DNA from 2 places in the Paenibacillus hebaui genome. Region 2 is predicted to be linked to the other one. Evidence: riboswitches for the same ligand, from Rfam matches in the RefSeq annotation. Region 2 holds a riboswitch; the other holds the start of a gene.

Region 1 (3,421 bases), 2.2 Mb from region 2:
TCGCGTGCCATGAATCATCGAACCACCCGTGTAACCGATCAATAATGGGAGCAGATATTTAATCATTGGATCAACAAGTTGTGCAAAAGATTCATTCGGGAACCAGCCTGTTTTAATGAACAGTGCAGTAATTAATCCCCAGGCGATAAACGCTCCCATATTCGGCATGACCATACCGCTCAGGAACCGGCCAAATCGCTGCACCCCTACCCGCATTCCACCTTTGGAATTGGACGATTGGTCCAAATTACTCATTGTATTATCCTCCTTGGATCAAGTGATTATGATTATGAAAGGGGTATCATTTCTCCCCTGTTGTAATCCTAAGCGAGAATGGTCCCTTGTTCAATAAAATGAAAGCGTACTTTCGTCATGAACAATGATGACAACATTAGGTTATGTAATCGTTTTTATGTATGCATATCGGCTGTATCTATTGATATACAAGGCTTTTTCTGTATATGACTTTTATCATTTCCAGAATGAATTTGAATGCTATAGCTTGATTCAACTTGACCGTTTTCATTCCAGATCAGCTTGATCCAGGAGCTGGAGCAGACCTCTGAAAGCACAAAAAAACCTGCGCAAGCACCAAGGCTCACACAGGTCGTAACAACATTAATCATATTTATTTTAGTATACATCATATGTTATGGAGTACAAATTAGTTGATTCTATTCTTCGATATGTTTACGATACGCTTCCGCATTCATCAATGTGGACAATGCTGCTGTCAGATCACCCTCAACACGAATCTCGATCATCCAGCCTTCCTCATATGGAGAGCTGTTAACGAGTTCCGGCGAATCCTGCAATGCATCATTCACAGCAATAATGGTACCACTGACCGGAGAGAACAAGTCCGAAACCGTCTTGACGGATTCGATCGTTCCAATGCTGTCTTCCGCTTTTACATTCAATTCAAGGTCAGGCACTTCCACAAACACAATGTCACCCAGCTGATGCTGCGCGAACTCGGTAATGCCAATACGTACGGTATCCTCCCCTACGGTTTGCACCCATTCGTGCTCTTCACTGTACAGGAAATCACTTTTCAATTCGCTCATCGATATCCGCCTCGCTTTTCATTAATGAGTGCATGCGTTCTTTGACCTTAACCTTTTTCCCAGAATATAGCGTATGATATTTTTGAATCAAATGTCAAGATACCTCACAATTTATATAATGAATACATGCAAAAACCAGTGACTTAATACACTCTTTCTACATATACTGGTGAATATTAGAATAGTAAGCGTACTCTTTCAAAATACACGAACAATATAAATTTCAATGTAAATAATATTCGGTTTTATATTCAGTTCTATGATATCGTTCTTGACATCGATAGTGGATTCACGTTTTAATGAGAGGAGTAAACGTGTTTATTGGACTATGTAATACCCGCGGATGAATGTAAAGGGAGAGTTTACCCCTGACACCCGATTTGGGATGTACATGCGGTAACGCCGAAGGAGTAAGCCACCGATAAGCGGAGGTGAATCTCTCAGGCAAAAGGACTTTTACGGGACGCAACTCTGGAGAGCATCTATTCGCCCTATGCGGCGTTATGATCACCCAAGGGGAAACCTGCTGCATATTGGCGGCGGGGTAACTCTCAGGTACCAAGGACAGAGCCTAAGAATACAGCGTGCTTCTGGCATGCCGATTCTTTGGCCTGTCCTTTTCCTTTTTCCCAAAAAATGAAAAACAGGATTTAGAGCGGCGCTGTCATAGCTGCCTTATCAAACTTATCTAATGAAGATCTCTAAATGAAAATTTAAGAATACCTTAGTTCATTGATCCATGATTGTATACTCGGCCCTTTACGGCCCATAACGAGGTGATTGGATGTCCGATTTGCTTAGAACTCCACTCTTTCCACTGTATCAGCAATATGAAGGTGTACGGTGCATTGACTTTGGCGGCTGGGAGCTTCCAGTCCAATTCAGCGGGATTCAGAAAGAACATGAAGCGGTACGTGAACGTGCCGGACTGTTTGATGTATCTCACATGGGCGAATTCATGGTACAAGGGGAGCAGGCTGAAGCTTTTTTGCAGCAGATGACCACCAATGATGTCACCACGCTTGTTTCCGGTCAGGCTCAATACACGCTGATGTGTTATCCCGATGGCGGCGTGGTGGATGATCTGCTCGTTTATAAGCTGGAAGATCAGCATTATATGCTGGTCGTTAATGCCTCCAACATCGACAAGGATTGGACGTGGCTGCAAGAGCACCTGATCCCTGGTGTGAGCATGACGAATGATTCCGAGCATACTGCCCTATTGGCCCTGCAAGGCCCACTGGCTGTTGATATTATCCGAAAGGTTACCGATGCCGATGTATCCACGATTGAGCCTTTTCGTTTTGTACAGGATGCCGAAGTATGCGGAGTAAAATTGCTGCTGTCCCGCACCGGGTATACCGGTGAAGACGGATTTGAACTCTATGTACCTGCGGATCAGGCCACTGTAGTCTGGAACGGATTGATGCAGGCTGGAGAAGGCAACGGACTGGTGCCAGCCGGACTTGGCGCACGGGATACCCTGCGTTTTGAAGCCAAGCTGCCTCTGTATGGGCAGGAATTGTCCGCAACCATCTCTCCGTTGGAAGCTGGCGTTGGTATGTTTGTGAAGCTGAATGCCGGACCTTTTATCGGACACGAAGCCTTATTGCAGCAAAAAAATGATGGGCCTGCCCGCAAGCTGGTCGGCATCGAAGTGCTGGAGCGCGGTATTCCCCGCTCTCATTATCCGATTTACGCCGAAGGTGTACAGATTGGTGAAGTGACGACAGGCACGCAATCCCCTACATTGAAGCGTAATCTGGGGCTTGCCCTCATCGACAGCAAATACGCTGCGCTGGGAACCCCTCTTGAGATTGAGATCCGCGGCAAAAAACTGAAAGCCGAGGTCGTGAAGACCCCTTTTCATAAACGGACACGTACGTCAAAGACACCTACTCAAGGAGCTGATCAAGCGTGAGCAAGCACCGTTACATTCCCATGACCGAGCAGGATCAGCGTGCCATGCTGGCAACCGTCGGTGTGGAAACGATGGAGGATCTGTTCCAGGACATTCCACAGGAGATTCGTTATCAGGGCGAGCTGCCCGTTTCCTCCAAACTCGATGAATATGCGCTAACACGTCACATGTCCAAACAGGCTAACGCCAATGCAAACTTCGAAACACATGCCAGCTTTCTCGGCGCAGGCATTTACGATCATCACGTTCCTTCCGTCATCAATCATGTCATTTCCCGTTCCGAATTTTATACCGCCTACACACCTTATCAGCCTGAGATCAGCCAGGGTGAACTACAGGCCATTTTTGAATTTCAATCGTACATCTGTGAATTAACAGGCATGGCCGTAGCCAATGCCAGCATGTATGATGGCGCGACTGCATTCGCGGAAGC
Region 2 (3,421 bases):
GCAGCCATACCGATGGCAGAACCCACTTCCGCCTGACAGCCACCCTCGGCCCCGGAGATAAATGAATTGTTGGCAATGACATAACCGATTGCTCCCGCACAGAACAGACCATTTACGAGGTGCTCATCACTCCAGCCAAAACGCTCTTGGGAGCTGATAAACACACCCGGGATAATACCGCAGGAACCCGCTGTCGGTGTCGCCACGATTCGGCCCATAGAAGCATTCACTTCAGATACACACAAGGCATACGCCATGGCAAGTGCCGAAGCATCACCGGAGCAAGTCTCACCCTTGCGAATATACTCGGCCATTTTTTTGCCATCTCCACCCGTCAAGCCACTGCGTGATGTCGTATCTTCTGTCAGTCCTTTGTGTACCGCTTCCTTCATCACCTGATAGTAATCCGACATCTGCCGCACAACATCCGCTTCTGGCGTATTGGTTTCCTGAACCTGCTCTTCAATCATTAACCGGGCAATGGTTTTGGACTCGGCTGTACAGATGGTATTCAGTTCATGCAAATGTTTAAATCGCATCCGGCTCCACTCCTCTCTTCAAATCGATTACGCGAATTTCAAGTACATGGTCCAGCGCTCGCAGGTAATTCAACATCTCAGGATTTGGCACACCATCCATCTCCATCGCAGTTAAGGCTTCACCATCCCTGGCTTTCCGATCCACTTGCATATACCCGATGTTTACACCTGATGAGCTAATTGTGGACGTCACCGAAGCGAGTACCCCAGCTTTGTCCGAATGGCGCAGAACAAGCGTCGGAAACTCTCCGCTGATCTGTACACGGAAATCATTCAAAGCATGCACCGATACACTTCCACCACCAATGGAAGCACCGATTAGAGAACATTTGCGCTCTCCATACCACAACTCAATCTTGACCGTATTCGGATGTGGGGCCGGCAGGCCGCTCGTAAAAAATTCTACCTCCATGCCCGCTTGCTCTGCGTATTGCTCCGCATCCGGGATACGCGGATCGTCTGTGACATAATCAAGCAAACCACCGATCAAGGCAAGATCCGTACCATGCCCCTGATACGTATCGGCAAACGAGCCGTACAGGGTTAACCGGGCGCGTTCCGGCGTACACCCCAGCCACTGACGAGCAATTCGTCCCAGCCTTGCCGCTCCGGCGGTATGTGAACTTGAAGGCCCCGTCATCGACGGACCAATAATTGAGAAAACATCCTTAAAACGCATCAAAAGCCCTCCATTATTAATCATGGTTCATATTTGTAACTTGTATTCGTCATCGTTTCCATCCAGGAGATTAATCCATAATGTCCCTTATTTAAGGTATAATGACATCAAAAAAGGACAGAAGAAGGCCTTAGGCCCTCTCTCTGTCCTCGATACCTGAGAGTTTCATGATGTAGCTACACGGAACGATGCAATCCTGTATTCACCAGGCGATGGCATCAGACAAACCCGTGCTGCTTGATCATATACCCCTTGGGTGGCGCAGTTCGCGCACTCTCCAGAGTTGCGTCCAACGATGGTACTTTTACCTGAGAGATTAACCGCTGCGCCGGGTGCGCAGCAGCTTGCTCCTTCGGTGCCCGATAGCCCGCCATCTTACTTGGTCTGCTCAGGTCTCTCCCGCTCGTTTTCATTCGCTGTATTATCAATCATTTGATTTGGAATGTTACATTACTGAGTTTTGGATCATGTATATCCATAGAGTAATGTACCCAATCATATATGTCAACAAAAGTAACGTGTATTTATCATCTGTTAAGAAAATCTATTCTAACTGAAGCGGATGGCATTGATATTTCTCACTTCTGCTGAAGCACTTGTGACGTTTCAATTTTCGTAAATTCTATGCCTACCGTGTATGCGTTGGTAGTTGTCGCAGGAGCGGTATCCACGTAGGTATTGGAAGAAAGAAACCTCAATGTCCCTGCAGCATTATCTGTACGGGAGAGCTGCAATTGATTAATCAGAACCCCGTTACGTCTGAGGTTAATTGTTATACGAGATATTCCAGTTTGAATCTACAACCACGGCCACTTGCGTACTATTGTCGATTTTTACCCGCTGACCAGCCATCACAGGCACATTAAGGGTTTGAACACCATAGTATTTTCGATAGGGCCTGTGGATAAAACAGCCATATTTTGATGCCTCCTTTTCTCAGCCTTCTGTCGGCGGATTGAGATCATCTTATATGAATATGCTTCATATCGAGTAGCGTGCGCCCGTTTACAGCTTTATGGATGGGATGGATGACCCGCGTTCCTCATAGAACGATCTTCTGGAAGCCAACACTATTTGTCCATCATACCAACAGGGAAGAGAACCAAAAAAAAGGACTGCCGTATCACTTCAACGGCGGTCCTTTTTTTTGGTTCCATTCACGTCAAGATGGATTGGGCAGGGTCAACGCTTCCGCCCAGGCTTGCAGCTTCGCTTCTGTCCAGCCATCGTGCTCACCCATGAGAGAATAGCGTAGTCCAGCTTCGTCCCAGGATATATTCCGAATACTCTTCATATATGTGCCTTCAACCCCACGCACTTCAGTTGATTTCTCATCTGGCAAAAGTGTTGGATTCGCGTCATCTTCCGGCGTCTTGAAGATCGTCAGACTCACTTCAACCTTATTATCCCGCACATAGTACAGTGTCACTTCATCCCGGTTCAGCTCACCGCCCGTATGAGACATCTCGATACGAGACAGCTCCATTCCTTCGCCCTTATACTGCAAAAAAGATTGCCCCAGTGCCTGCTTCGCTTCCTCCAACGTTACTTCCGAGCTCTGGCTCAGATCATTCAAGTCCTTCACATCGACTTCCTTCGGGATGTCGATCACGAAAATGTCTCCTGGAAATTCGGGATCATATTGAATCGGATTGTAGACCATTTCTGATTTTCCATCACCATACTCACTAATGACTTTGACAATCATCCACGTTTTGGGATCCACCCAATATTCAGATGAGATGGATAATGTGCCCTCTTCCTTCGGCGTCAGTTTAATGTGGATGACATCCTGTCCGTGAAGCTTTTCCTGCCCCTTCATATCCACATCATGGGAATCCCGTAACCGTTCTAACTGATCAACCAGCATCTGCTTCTGGGTTTGTTTAGGCTGTTCACCCAAGCTGGATACGTTCATTGAATAAGCTGTTCCCGTCTCTTTTTCGTAGATTGTAATCTCCGTTCCGTTATTGACTGCGTAACTTACCTTGCCATTCTCCTCTGTTTCCGTGCGCTTTCGTCCAGTTTGGCCGTCTACCCATTCCTTGATATGCATCGTGTTAGTCAACTTGTCATCCGTCCATACTTTCATCACACCTTCAGCATAATACGAGGCGGGTTCCGTTTCTGCAGATACAACCTTCTCGATCATCTCATCTCCTGACATGGCCAGCATGTCCTTCTCCGCGCATCCTCCGAGCAA

Evidence for each region. Region 2 has a riboswitch for glycine ahead of sdaAB (L-serine ammonia-lyase, iron-sulfur-dependent subunit beta). Riboswitches for the same ligand answer to the same signal wherever they lie in the genome.
Region 1: linked by a shared signal. The riboswitch ahead of gcvT (glycine cleavage system aminomethyltransferase GcvT) and the one ahead of sdaAB (L-serine ammonia-lyase, iron-sulfur-dependent subunit beta) in region 2 are both predicted to bind glycine.

What each region holds. Positions count from the first base shown of each region.
Region 1 is NZ_CP196836.1:5,506,532-5,509,952, forward strand. Features, by position in the region: gene ACR32F_RS25000 (PTS mannitol transporter subunit IICB) at 1-255, opposite strand, end outside; gene gcvH (glycine cleavage system protein GcvH) at 675-1,067, opposite strand; glycine riboswitch at 1,411-1,533, shown strand; glycine riboswitch at 1,537-1,637, shown strand; gene gcvT (glycine cleavage system aminomethyltransferase GcvT) at 1,852-2,988, shown strand; gene gcvPA (aminomethyl-transferring glycine dehydrogenase subunit GcvPA) at 2,985-3,421, shown strand, end outside.
Region 2 is NZ_CP196836.1:495,298-498,718, reverse strand. Features, by position in the region: gene sdaAA (L-serine ammonia-lyase, iron-sulfur-dependent, subunit alpha) at 1-539, opposite strand, end outside; gene sdaAB (L-serine ammonia-lyase, iron-sulfur-dependent subunit beta) at 529-1,218, opposite strand; glycine riboswitch at 1,360-1,501, opposite strand; glycine riboswitch at 1,506-1,630, opposite strand; gene ACR32F_RS02295 (LolA family protein) at 2,381-3,421, opposite strand, start outside.